Regions from separate parts of the Peribacillus sp. YIM B13481 genome, predicted to be linked through region 1. Evidence: riboswitches for the same ligand, from Rfam matches in the RefSeq annotation. Region 1 holds a riboswitch; each other region holds the start of a gene.

Region 1 (4,245 bases):
ATAATACGTTGATTTCAACCCGGATTCCCACGCCGTTAAATGGATATCCAATAGGACCTTCGCTTTGATTGTGTTGTGTACATACAGATTAAAGCTGATTGCTTGGTCAATATGGCGTTGGCGGGCTGCATTTTGCCTGATGCTCTCCAGTTGGTCCAAATTAAAGCGGGTCTTTTTATAATATTCATACGTATTTGGCGTCAATCCTGGTGCGGTCACCTTGAATTTGAAGTTTTTCTTTTCCTCGTAAAATTCAATTTCATACAAAGGATCGATTCCATCCGTTGAATTACCGATTTTAGCAGTCGATGAATTGGGGGCAATAGCCATTAAATATCCATTACGGGTACCGTGCTCCTGCACATCTGCTTTTAAATCCATCCATTTTTGATCTGTATAGTCACGAAGTTCGAAATATTCCCCTGTATGCCAATCCGATCCTTCGAAATATGGGTATGATCCTTTTTCCTTGGCCAACTCGTTGGATGCTTTGATTGTTAAGTAAGCGATCTTTTCGTATAAAGCATCGGCATAGTGAACAGCCTCATCCGATTCCCAATAAATATTCTGAGTGGCAAGTAAATGATGCCATCCAAACGTTCCTAGACCAATTGCCCGGTAACGTTTGTTCGAGATGGATGCTTGCTTGACCGGAAGATTATTGACATCAATGACGTTATCCAGCATCCGGACCTGAATGGGAATTAACCTCTCCAAAACATCGCTGCTCACCGCACGGGGCAAGTTAATGGATGATAGGTTGCAGACAACGAAATCGCCGCTTTTACGGACCACAACGACATCTCCATCTTCTGTTTCATATTCATCCGTAATCGTCGAAGGGCTTAAGTTTTGAGCAATCTCCGTACAAAGGTTAGAACAGTAAATCATGCCTTTATGTTTATTCGGATTCTTCCGGTTCACTTCATCGCGGTAGAACATATATGGTACGCCTTCTTCTAATTGAGAAATCATGATGCTTTTCATGATGTCCATCGCATTGATTTTTTCAAAGCTATAGTTTGGAAGTGTACCGTTTTCTGCGGCCTCGACAGCAAGTGCATAATGATTCCTGAAGCTTCCTTCGCCTTTCTTCTCGTCATAAAGATCTTCAAGTGAGAATCCAAGGGTTTGCTTGACGGTGTGTGGATCGAAAAGATACCATTCTTTTCTGTCGCGTACAGCCTCCATGAACAAATCAGGAATACATACACCTGTAAAAATATCATGGGCTTTTAATCTGTCATCCCCGTTTTGCGTCTTCAAATCAAGAAAGCTCATAATATCTTTATGCCAGGCATCCAAGTAAATCGCGATGGCACCTTTACGTTGCCCCAATTGATCGACACTGACAGCTGTCTGGTTGAATAGCCGGATCCAGGGAGTCGTGCCGGAACTGTTTCCAGAGAAACCTCGGATATCAGAACCAAGCGAACGAATCTTACCAACGTAAAGACCTACACCGCCGCCGAATTTTGATACTTTTGCAGCATCGTAGTTAGATAGATAGATGCCGTCAATGGAATCTTCAATTGCGTCGATAAAACAAGAGCTTAACTGTCCATGCGTTTTACCTGCATTGGATAGAGTAGGCGTCGCAACAGTCATATAAAGGTTGGACATGGCCCAGTAAGCTTCTTTTATTAGTTGAAGACGATGCTCCGTTTTTTCCATTCGCATGATTTCCATCGCGATGATCATGAAGCGCTCTTGAGGCAGTTCGTAGACCTTGTCTTTTTTTGGGCGGGCTAGGTAGCGATCGTTTAATAAGTAGATGCCTATGTAAGAAAATAATTTATCCTTTTCCGGGTCGATCACCGAACCCAATTCCTCAATTTCTGCTTTCGTATAAGAAGCTAGCAGTTCTGATTTATAAATGGGATAACGCTGGCCTTCTGAAAGTTGCGAGAGTTCCGTGATCAGTTCATAGAATGGGCCATAACTCATGCCTTCATAACCTCGATTTGCCTGTGCATCCCTATACATCGTATTCAATAGTTCTGCTGCAGCAACGAACGTCCAATCGGGAGCATCTATATCCACACTTTCAAGAGCGAGCTGAATCAGTTTTTTTGATGCCTGTTCATCGGTTGAGTCACTTTTGCGATCAAGCCATTTTATAAAACGCTTTTTGAACTTTTCCATATCGAGACGGCCTTCGAATTCCTTTGATAACATCTCAAGCTGGATTGAATTCGTTTCGGTGTCATTTTCGCTTATGGTAGAGTTATATGTTTGAGTCATTAATAATCCTCCTTGTAAACTTCCGCTAAAATAAAAAAACCGCCCAAATGGATTGAGCGGATCAAACGATAGAATAAAAGAACCATGAAAAAATAGCCATTATACTATCGTTTCATCATCTCAATCCCCGAAGAATAAGAAACATGAAAAAATCAAGGCAGGTCTCCTGACTCATGATCATCCTACTTTGAGTCCTTCCCGTATAGAGAGAGCTATACAGTGGTTTCTCATTTCGTCACATTTACAGTTGCGGGGACAGTTCCGGGTTTACACCGGATTCCCTTTTCAGCCATCACTGGCACCTTTGATTATAAAATATTCTATATATAGTTATTAGTATTGTTTGTGTAATCAATATCTAGTATTTCTGCTTATATTATCGTAAGCCATATACGATGATAATTCAACTAATATATTTGAGAAAAACCAACCCTTATCTATTGACAAAGTGAAGGTAGAGGGATTGAGAATGAAAGATTTTATTGGGGAATGGGTAATTCGAGCACTGAATTTACGGGATTTTGTGTTAAAATAAAGTGTATAGTAAAGGTGGGTCTCCCTTATTGCGATGAGGGGATTCGCGGAAAAATATTTATGAAAAAGGGGTTAAAATCTTGGAAAAAGTATTAGTTTTTGGACATAAAAACCCGGATACAGACACAATCTGTTCAGCAATCGCTTATGCAGATCTTAAAAAGCAACTAGGTATCAACGCTGAACCAGTTCGTCTGGGTGAAGTGAATGGTGAAACTCAATATGCGTTGGACCAATTCAAATTCGAAGCTCCCCGCCTTGTGGAAAAAGTGGCAGGGGAAGCGGATGGCGTGATCCTGGTCGACCACAACGAACGCCAGCAAAGTGCAGAAGATATTGACCAAGTCCGTGTGTTGGAAGTTATTGACCATCACCGTATCGCTAACTTTGAAACAAGCGATCCTTTATATTACCGTGCGGAGCCAGTTGGCTGTACGGCAACCATTTTAAATAAAATCTATAAAGAAAACGGCATTGAAGTCCCTAAAACGATCGCCGGACTTATGCTATCTGCCATAATTTCCGATTCTTTATTGTTCAAATCCCCGACATGCACAGAGCAAGACGTTGCAGCAGCTATGGAACTGGCTGATATTGCGGGAGTAAACGCTGAAACATATGGCTTGGAAATGTTGAAGGCGGGAGCTGACTTGAGCGACAAGACGATTGCCCAGCTAATCACTCTTGATGCAAAAGAATTCTCCATGGGAATGGCTAAAGTTGAGATAGCTCAGGTCAATGCTGTAGATCCGAACGAAGTTCTTGCTAAGCAAGCTGAAATAGAAGCAGCCATTGAATCGGTCATCGCTGTGAAGGAATTGGATTTATTCCTATTCGTCGTAACGGATATCTTGACCAATGATTCTGTGGCCTTGGCTCTTGGAAAAGCGGCTGATGCAGTGGAAAAGGCATATGACGTTTCATTAAACAATAACATTGCCGTCTTAGAGGGCGTTGTATCGCGTAAAAAACAAATCGTTCCGGTTTTAACGGACGTATTCAGTAAATAATATTGGAAAAGGGGTGCCCATTTAATACTTTGGGGCCCCTTTTCTGTACATCAAAAAAAGACTCAACCATCCATTTAAAGGTGTTTGAGTCTTTTTTTTTAATTTAAGGTTTCCTTTTCTTTTTCATAGGCGATGACAATCAGTTCTTTATTGGCTTCCTCGCCAAGTTTGCTTTCAAAGCTTTTCAGTTCATTCAATAAATCTGGTGACAGATTCGCTGCTGTATAATCCTGATCGGATGTCATGCTTTTCGCTCCTTTCAAAAGGAAATATTTCATGTTATCTATTTTGTCGGTTTGAAAAGTTTCTATTCAGCAGAATTATACTTTTTCAAGATATTTTACTTTCTGAGGTGGCGAGTTTTTCAAGCAATAACGAACTCTCCTCGTCCAGGCCTTGCACCTGGACAGGTGTACCTTGAAACTGATATTTAAGGACAACCGTATCAACAGCACCG
Region 2 (4,245 bases), on a different contig from region 1:
ACTTGGTTTTCCCATCCTCTATTTCAGCCGGGATATGTAATTTCGAATGTCCTGCATGCAACAAAATGATTGGTATGACGATAACTTCCGTAGCCCCTCGTTTTACACAATTATCAATGCCTTTAGATATATTCGGTGCCGCAAACTCCAAGAAGCACGTTTCTACCAAAAAGCCGTCATCCATTGCCGGAATCATATTTTTAATAAAATGAAGGACTTCTTCGTTTCCTGAAGCCAAGCGGCTTCCATGTCCTACGAACAAAACTGCTTTCATTTACTTTCCCCCTCTTGATTAGTCTTCACAAGGCGCAGGCTCTATGTTTATTTTGGGAGCAATGTCCTGATAAGAAAAACTCTGTATCTTTTTTGCACGTTTGAAGTATTTAAAAAGCCGCTCATTTGGATGGGCATTTTGCGTATACTCCCCGACAATGTCCGTAATCAGTTCAACAAGCTGTTCCGGTTCAATGCCTTCAGCAACCAGCTGACCTGGATGGGCTGTTCTTCCAACCGGTTTAGCTCCAAGAAATAAGTCGAACTTCCCTTTTCGGAAGACAATCCCGATATCATCCATCACAGCACTATAACAAGCCATTCCACACCCATTAAAACCGATGTTCAGTTCCTTAGGCATTTTCATTCCGCCGAGCACCCGGTGTATTTCATCCGCAAAAGGAATGGATTCCGCTTTTTCCCCATCACAGAAATCACAGGCTTTTAATGTCAGTACATCTCCAATCGGCGATAACAGAAAGTTTGCTGATTGCAATTTCCCCGTAATGACTTCCGGATCCGTTGTCGGAATCTTTAATACGATCTTATGGTTTGGCGTGTATTCCATCGATCCCTTTTCCCCAACAACTTCCGCAAGTGTCATCATTTGTTTGGGAGTGAATTGTTTATTCGCCACACCTGGACTGACCGCAAGTTCGAATACCGACTCCATTTTTTGCTGAACAAACGGCTTAATGGGTTGCTGAACGGTTTGGCCCTTAACTATAGACAGGGCTTCCATCGCCATTTCAAAAGATGTCGCCTTCTTTTCTGGTGCTTTTGTAAGTAATCCAACCCCTCCATCAGGCTCAGCGTAGGCTTCTTGCATGGAATCGGCTTCTTGATCTAATGCCCACGGTTCTGCTTCTTTTTGCAGACGCTGATGCGGCTTCAATGTTTGCTTTTCCGAATTCAATGTATATTTCCTCTGATAACCTCTTGGTGTGATGATTTTGTCATCATATAAAAAGGTAGATGAATTACCAATAATGACGGTGGTCAACATTCCAATATCGTGATTCAACATATCTTTCAAATTGGTTATGACAATATCCTGCCGATCGCGATAAGCACTTTTCACCAACCCGACAGGTGTATCCGGTGAACGGTAGCGAAGGAGAATTTTTTGTGTTTCTACAATTTGCCTAGTCCGCCTTCCGCTACGCGGGTTATAAAGTGCAATGACAAAGTCAGCCATTGCAGCAGCTTCCACCCTTTTAGCGATAAGTTCCCAAGGCGTTAAATGATCACTGAGGCTGATGGTACACGAATCGTGCATGACAGGTGCCCCAAGTAAAGACGCACATGAGTTGATTGCAGAAATACCAGGGATGACTTCAATGCCCACTCCAGTATCTTCTTTCCACCCTTTTTCAATCAATACTTCATAAACCAGCCCTGCCATCCCGTAAACTCCGGCATCACCACTGGAAATTACAGCCACTTTCTTTCCCAGCTCCGCTTGTTTCACTGCTTCCTGAGCACGTGATACTTCTTCAGTCATTCCCGTACTAATAATCGTTTGATCTGTAAGCAGTCCCTGAATGAGTTCAACATAAGTTTTATAACCAATGATGTAGTCACTTTCTTGAAGGGCTTCGACAGCACGTTTGGTAATGTGTTCAAAATTCCCTGGCCCAAAGCCCACGACGAATAATTTACCGTTAGTACTCATTAAGACATCTCCTTTTACGATTTGTTCTTTGAAATACCCGTATGAGCAGGAAAATCTGGATTAGGGATCATTTCCCCATCACTGAATTGGTAGATCATCTGTGGCACAAACTCTCCATCATCGATATTACTTACAATCTTCCGACCGTAATCTGGGGTATCCACCCGATACCATCTCCCTTGGGGATACTCAATTACAACGCAGGCGTCCTTACATCTTCCGTTACAGCGTGTCCTGGTTGTATGAACTTTCATATCCAGTCCCTTTGAAGTAATTTCATCGCGAATCGCTTGGGTTACTTCTTCCCCGCCTTTTTTCATGCAACTGCTTCCATTGCAAATCAACAGATGCGTATTAGTACCCTGCAAGTTCCAAGTAGTCATCTTCTTCCTCCTGAGTTCAGGGAAAAGGCAAAATAAAAAACCTTAACATAAGAGTTAAGGTTTTAAAAAAACTATATGAATGAGGAGCCTTCGGCAAATATGCTGAATCTCCCAAAATCGTCATAGTCCTTCTACCTTTCCCTCCGAAAAGTATCATACAATTTCAAAAGCAGGTTTCCTGGCTTACGCTTCATTTTACTTTGTCCCTTCCCGGCATTAAGCCAGTGGTCATCGACAATTTCATCAGCGTTTACAGTAGCGGGGGCTGCATCGGATTTTCACCGTTTTCCCTATTATCCCTTGATAATTCACACAAGAGCACTTTTAAAATGAAATATTTGGTTTTATTATACATTTCTAGCTAACTTTATCTATCATATAACAACTTTAGCAAAATTCAAAGTTTATTCCGACTGTTTAGAAAAGTTTAATAGGGTAAATCCAGCTCCATGCCTCGCTTCTCTGCGTTATTAGTCTTTTTAAAAAAAAGAGAGTGTAGCTGGAATTATTTCTTTATGATAAACTATACGAGATTTTTCAAAATAATTACATAAGTTTTATGGTGTTGAATTTTCTCGGAAATTCAGCTTAAAAGGGAAGCCGGTGAAAATCCGGAGCGGTCCCGCCACTGTAAAGGGAAGTCCTATTGCCTTAAGGTTAATCCACTGTCAAATGAGATGGGAAGGATGTAATGGGATGATGAACCAAAGCCAGGAGACCTGCCATGAAGCGTGAAACTGTTTCAGCCTACGAGGATGGGTGTGCGGATCAGGCAGAATAGCCCGTGGTTGGTTTATGCTGAGGAATTCCTGTTCATTACGCACTTCTTTCTTTTTTAGAGAAGTGCTTTTTATGTTGGGCGCCGCTTTTCTTCTAAAAGCCTTGATCAGAAAAAATTAAAAGTGTTGAAAGGAGAAAGAATGAAAAAAGACAATTGGAAAATTCTTTATTTTGTCATTTTATTGCTTCTTGTACCAAAACGTGCTATGGCCATGCATATTATGGAGGGATTTTTACCGATTGAATGGGCCATATTCTGGTGGGCCATTATCCTTCCATTTTTAATCTTGGGTTACCGGTCGATTAGGTCCAAAGTAAAGGAAAACCCAGAAACAAAAATGATACTCGGCCTATCGGGAGCATTTGTATTCATATTATCGGCCCTGAAGATTCCTTCCGTTACGGGAAGTTCTTCACACCCTACAGGAGTTGGTTTGGGTTCCATATTATTCGGACCATTGGCCATGAGTGTCGTGGGTTCCATCGTACTGTTATTTCAAGCTGTATTACTGGCTCACGGAGGGTTGACGACATTAGGGGCCAATGCATTTTCCATGGCAGTATGCGGACCGTTCATTTCTTACTTTGTCTTCAAGGGCGCGACTAAATTGGGGTGGTCTTTTTCTCTTGCCGTTTTCTTGGCAGCTGCTTTTGGAGATTTAGGAACCTATGTGGTAACTTCCGTTCAACTTGCTCTTGCTTTTCCATCCGAGGTAGGGGGATTCATGGCCTCATTCACTAAGTTTGCAGGGATTTTTGCCCTGACCCAAATTCCCTTGGCAATCAGCGAGGGATTATTGACAGTCGTTGTGATGAATTTCTTAAAAAAATACAATCTAGGCGAATTGAAATTGCTGCGAGTTTTATCTAAGGAGGCCCGTTAATATGAAAAAAAGTTTACTGCTGCTTTTCCTGGTCGTCATTCTTGCTACCATACCGTTAATCACCCAACAAGGAACGGAATTTGGCGGTGCCGACGGCGAAGCTGAAGAAGCCATCACAAATATCCATCCGGAATATAAGCCATGGTTCAACAGTATTTGGGAGCCACCAGGTGCAGAAACAGAAAGCTTATTATTTGCGCTGCAAGCTGCAATCGGAGCTGGTTTCATTGGATATTTCATTGGCGTAATG
Region 3 (4,245 bases), on a different contig from region 1:
ATCACCCCGATCGGCAGTTCCGATGGGGCAATGATCGTTCGTGCTACAAAATCCGCCAATATTAAGAATCCGCTTCCTACCAGCAATGACAACGGAAGCAAATGTTTATGGTCAGGTCCCCAAATCTTCCGGACAAAATGAGGAATGACCAATCCTACAAAGCCAATCGCCCCTGAAACGGCAACGGCTGCCCCTGTCAATGTCGAACCGGCTATCAAGATCCACATTTTCCGCCGCTTCACGTTCACACCTAAGTGTTTTGCCCGGTCTTCCCCGAAAGTCATCGCATTCAATTCGCTTGCATTCATGATCAAGGTCAACGAACCAATAATAAAAAACGGCAAAATGATTACGATATAATTCCATCCGCGCATTGAGACGCTTCCCATCAGCCAGCCGATGATTTGTCTTAATTCATCACCCGTCAGCGCAATCATCAATGAAATGAAGGCACTTAAAAACGAGCTGAAAATGATTCCCGTTAAAATGATCGTTTCCACTTTCATCGATCGATCCATTTTTTTTGCAAAAGTCAGTACGCAGAACATCGTGAGTACTGAACATAAGATGCTCAATGCCGGAAGAGTATATAAACCGATGAATGGCAGTGATATATTCAAGAATATTGTCAATACGGCGCCGACCGATGCTCCTGAAGAAATACCTAATGTGTAAGGATCAGCGAGCGGGTTCCGGAGCAGTCCCTGAAAAGCTGCACCCGCAATCGCAAGTGATGCCCCAACCAAACCCGCAAGCAACACACGCGGCAAGCGGATGTTCATCACGATATTCGTAAGCATCACATCCGGATCAGCAGAAATCGGCAAGTGAAAAATCTCCTTGCCGATTATTTGTATAAGTACGGAAATCGGAACTGGCACCGAACCAAAGGAAATGCCTATCGTCATTGCAAATAACAAAAATAACAACGCAATTAAATAAGCAAACGTCCATTTAGTTGTCAAATAGGTTCGGATAGACTGATTTGGCAAGTTCCTCTACTCCCTCTATTAAGCGTGGACCGGAACGGGTCACCAAGTCAGAAGGGACATCAAAGACTTGGCCATTCTTAACGGCATTTACGTCTTGCCATCCTTTTCGGCCTGTCACTTCACTTACTGGATCTTTTGTATAATTACCATACGTTGTAATGATGACATCCGGATTTGCAGCAATCATCGACTCTTCATCAATTTTTGCCCAGCCGTCCAATTCAGCAGCAGCATTATCCGCTGAAATAATATGAAGCATTTCATCCATGAAGGTATTTTTTCCAGGTGTATATATATCCGGTGATGGCGAAACCTCAATTAAAACGGTCTTCCTATCCGCTTCTTTAACGGATTTGGCTTTTTCCTGAATATCCTTGAGCTTTGTTTTCATATCCGTAACGATTTCGCTTGCCTTATCATTTTCTCCCGTTGCCTTTCCAATCATTTCAATAGATTCATAGACTTGGTCAAAGCTTTGTGCATCATTGACTACAAGGACATCTATTCCAGCATCCTTAAGCTGCTTTAAACCCTCATTCGAATTATGGGCACTTGATGCATGGGCAAGAACAAGGTCGGGCTTCATGGAGACAATCAGCTCCGTGTTCATTTCCATTCCGCCAACTTTTTTAATTTTTTTCGTTTCTTCCGGGTAATTATCATTGTCGGATACACCAACGACCTTTTTACCTAAACCAAGTGCAAATACCACTTCTGTATTACTTGGTATCAACGTAACGATTTTCTTCGGTTTTTGTTCTATCGTTACTTTTTCGCCCGTTGCATCTTTAATCGTAATCGGGAAAGCGTCGTGTTGAGCATGATTCGTTTGCTGCTTTTCTTTTCCTTCATCAGTAGCGCCACTGCAGCCAACCATCATGCCTGCAGTAAGCAACATCAACAATATCAAACCAAAAATCTTCTTCATTTTCATTCCCCACAATCTTTTCATTTAATTTCTTCACCTAATAATCTCGGAAGATGCACCCAAAACAAAAAGCACCTCCCGTTAAACGGAAGATGCTTGTATGGCAACAATATCATTACGGACTCTTAGGGTCTGCCACACACCTTCCCATCCGCGTAGGTTACAGGTGTACGAATCTTGGCAGGTCTCCTGGCTCATGGTCATCGTCAACGGCACCTTCCCATATCCCATACAGTGGTACACAGCCGTCAGCTCCCAAATACAGTGGCGGGACCGCGCTGGCATTTCACCAACTTCCCTTTTAAGTCATTAAGACACCAAATCGTTCATATGTATATAATTTTCACTGCCTTCATTATACACCATGTAAGAATCTATTATTATATGATTTTTCTGAACAAGTTTGAAATGCACCGTCCATCTTCAATGATTTGAAGCATTTTCTATCAGCGACGCGAACCCACCGACTGATAATCCAGGTGAAATCCGAACTCGATGCAAGGCATACATCCCTTGGTCCCTTGAAGCTCCTCCAGGTTCAGTAGTGACTGCCATCTTGTATCCAGCTTCTTCTGAAAGCCTGAGACTCTCTTCATTATAACGACCAACTGGATAGGAAAGCACTGTTGTGTCCTGTTGGAGGATACGATCGAACAGATCCTTTGACTGGACCATTTCCGCTTCTTGCTGCTCTGCCGTCATGCGGTTCAGCTCCAAATGGTTGATAGTATGGCTTTCGATCGAAATCCCATTCCCGCTCATCTCCATCATTTGTTTTTCAGTCAGGTGATGACCTTTATCGATGGACTTCCCGATCATGAAGACAGTCGCTTTCATATCATATTCTTTTAGTATATGGAAAGCGTCTGTGTAGTTATCTGTATAGCCATCATCAAAAGTAAGCCAGACACACTTTTCACTTGGCATCCGATTTTCGGTTAAAACGAGAAATGCCTCTTCAGGGGATAATGTATAGTAACCATTTTCCCGAAGCCAAGTCATTTGTAATCGGAATTCCTCTTTTGGTACCCGAAGGCCATTGCCTTCAGAAATGCTATGATACATCAATATTGGAAGCTGTACCGCGGACTCGGCCATTATCCAGTCTCTCGTATCGATTCGTTCAGTATATAATTCGTCCTCCGAATCCTGCCCAGTGTCATTCTCCGCTGCTGCAGCCACTTCAATGTTATCTTCCGTGATAGGCGCAGCCGTCTTTGTGCCTATACCCTCTAAAATCCCTTGTGAGCATGCCGGTAAAATTAAAATCCCCAGCAGCGTCACCATCCATAAAACTCTATAATTCCCCACTATCATTCTCCTAATTTTTTCTAGCATTATAGTACCAGAAAACCAGGAAATAATAAAGTATTCCATTTAATGAAGAGTAAGGAAACAGGAGAGCTGAGTGCCCCCTAAGCGTCTAGATGTTTTTTTTCATAATTATTATTGCTATTAACTTGAAAAGTTTGCCTATAAGAAATATAATAAATAAGTCGTCGACTTTTTTATATGTCCCAGTAGCTCAGCAGGATAGAGCGACAGCCTCCTAAGCTGTAGGTCGTAGGTTCGATTCCTATCTGGGACGCTAAAGTTTATAAGCCCTGTTATAATGCGGTTTCTCCGTGTTGTAGCAGGGTTTTTTTCTGTTGGCATGACCGTAAAAGCCGTAAATTGTATGTAGGATAAAAGCACTTCTGTACGTAGGAAACAGTGATATTCCATTTCACTATTATCTTTCTATGTCTGGAGGTGCTTTTTTTATGAAAAAACACGTTATTAAACAGCGTGGAACAGCGTTAAAGGAACGGAAATTGACCAGTAAGACTACGGAAAGTTTCACAATTGAATACACACTGCAAGAAGCCTTAGATATTTTTCTCCGTGCAAAAGTTGCTGAAGGTGTCCGACAGCGAACATTGGGCGAATATGTACGGCACATTAGGTACCTAACGGAATACTTATCTGTTTATCATCCGTCTTTTATGAAATGAAAAAACTAGTCGCTTTTGGGTCCATGTAACCTGCACGATGGAGCCAAGCATGAAACATAGAACCAGTTAGAAGAATCTCATTAATATCTACTCGATCAAGTTGGAGGGGATTAATGACCCTTATTGTAATTGGCTGAAGAAACAAAGGCACAAAAAAAGGAAGAGGGACTACAAAAGTCCCTCTTCCTTTCAGGCTGTCGACAAAGTCGACAGCTGTTTTTTATAAAAAGTTTAGCAACAATATATTGTGTCCTTCTTTCAAATTTACAACTAAATATGCTAATTAAAAGATAAAAAACCCCCTTTTTCTCCAACAATTCTTTTGGAAAAG

The links. A riboswitch is a leader RNA that binds a small molecule or an ion and turns the genes downstream of it on or off. The one in region 1 is predicted to bind cobalamin.
Region 2: another riboswitch for cobalamin. It lies ahead of ACFX4X_RS15490 ((2Fe-2S) ferredoxin domain-containing protein); the one in region 1 lies ahead of ACFX4X_RS06205 (ribonucleoside-diphosphate reductase subunit alpha).
Region 3: another riboswitch for cobalamin. It lies ahead of ACFX4X_RS07590 (ABC transporter substrate-binding protein); the one in region 1 lies ahead of ACFX4X_RS06205 (ribonucleoside-diphosphate reductase subunit alpha).

What each region holds. Positions count from the first base shown of each region.
Region 1 covers NZ_JBHZPE010000006.1:72,187-76,431, forward strand. The annotation lists gene ACFX4X_RS06205 (ribonucleoside-diphosphate reductase subunit alpha) at 1-2,244, opposite strand, end outside; cobalamin riboswitch at 2,384-2,565, opposite strand; gene ACFX4X_RS06210 (manganese-dependent inorganic pyrophosphatase) at 2,859-3,788, shown strand; gene ACFX4X_RS06215 (hypothetical protein) at 3,887-4,033, opposite strand; gene ACFX4X_RS06220 (SulP family inorganic anion transporter) at 4,119-4,245, opposite strand, start outside.
Region 2 covers NZ_JBHZPE010000026.1:50,390-54,634, forward strand. The annotation lists gene ACFX4X_RS15480 (sirohydrochlorin chelatase) at 1-274, opposite strand, end outside; gene cobJ (precorrin-3B C(17)-methyltransferase) at 293-1,948, opposite strand; gene ACFX4X_RS15490 ((2Fe-2S) ferredoxin domain-containing protein) at 1,963-2,331, opposite strand; cobalamin riboswitch at 2,483-2,672, opposite strand; cobalamin riboswitch at 2,875-3,072, shown strand; gene ACFX4X_RS15495 (energy-coupling factor ABC transporter permease) at 3,252-3,995, shown strand; gene ACFX4X_RS15500 (energy-coupling factor ABC transporter substrate-binding protein) at 3,997-4,245, shown strand, end outside.
Region 3 covers NZ_JBHZPE010000008.1:57,412-61,656, forward strand. The annotation lists gene ACFX4X_RS07585 (FecCD family ABC transporter permease) at 1-992, opposite strand, end outside; gene ACFX4X_RS07590 (ABC transporter substrate-binding protein) at 955-1,920, opposite strand; cobalamin riboswitch at 2,083-2,257, opposite strand; gene ACFX4X_RS07595 (polysaccharide deacetylase family protein) at 2,344-3,246, opposite strand; tRNA gene ACFX4X_RS07600 (tRNA-Arg) at 3,435-3,508, shown strand; gene ACFX4X_RS07605 (hypothetical protein) at 3,684-3,914, shown strand.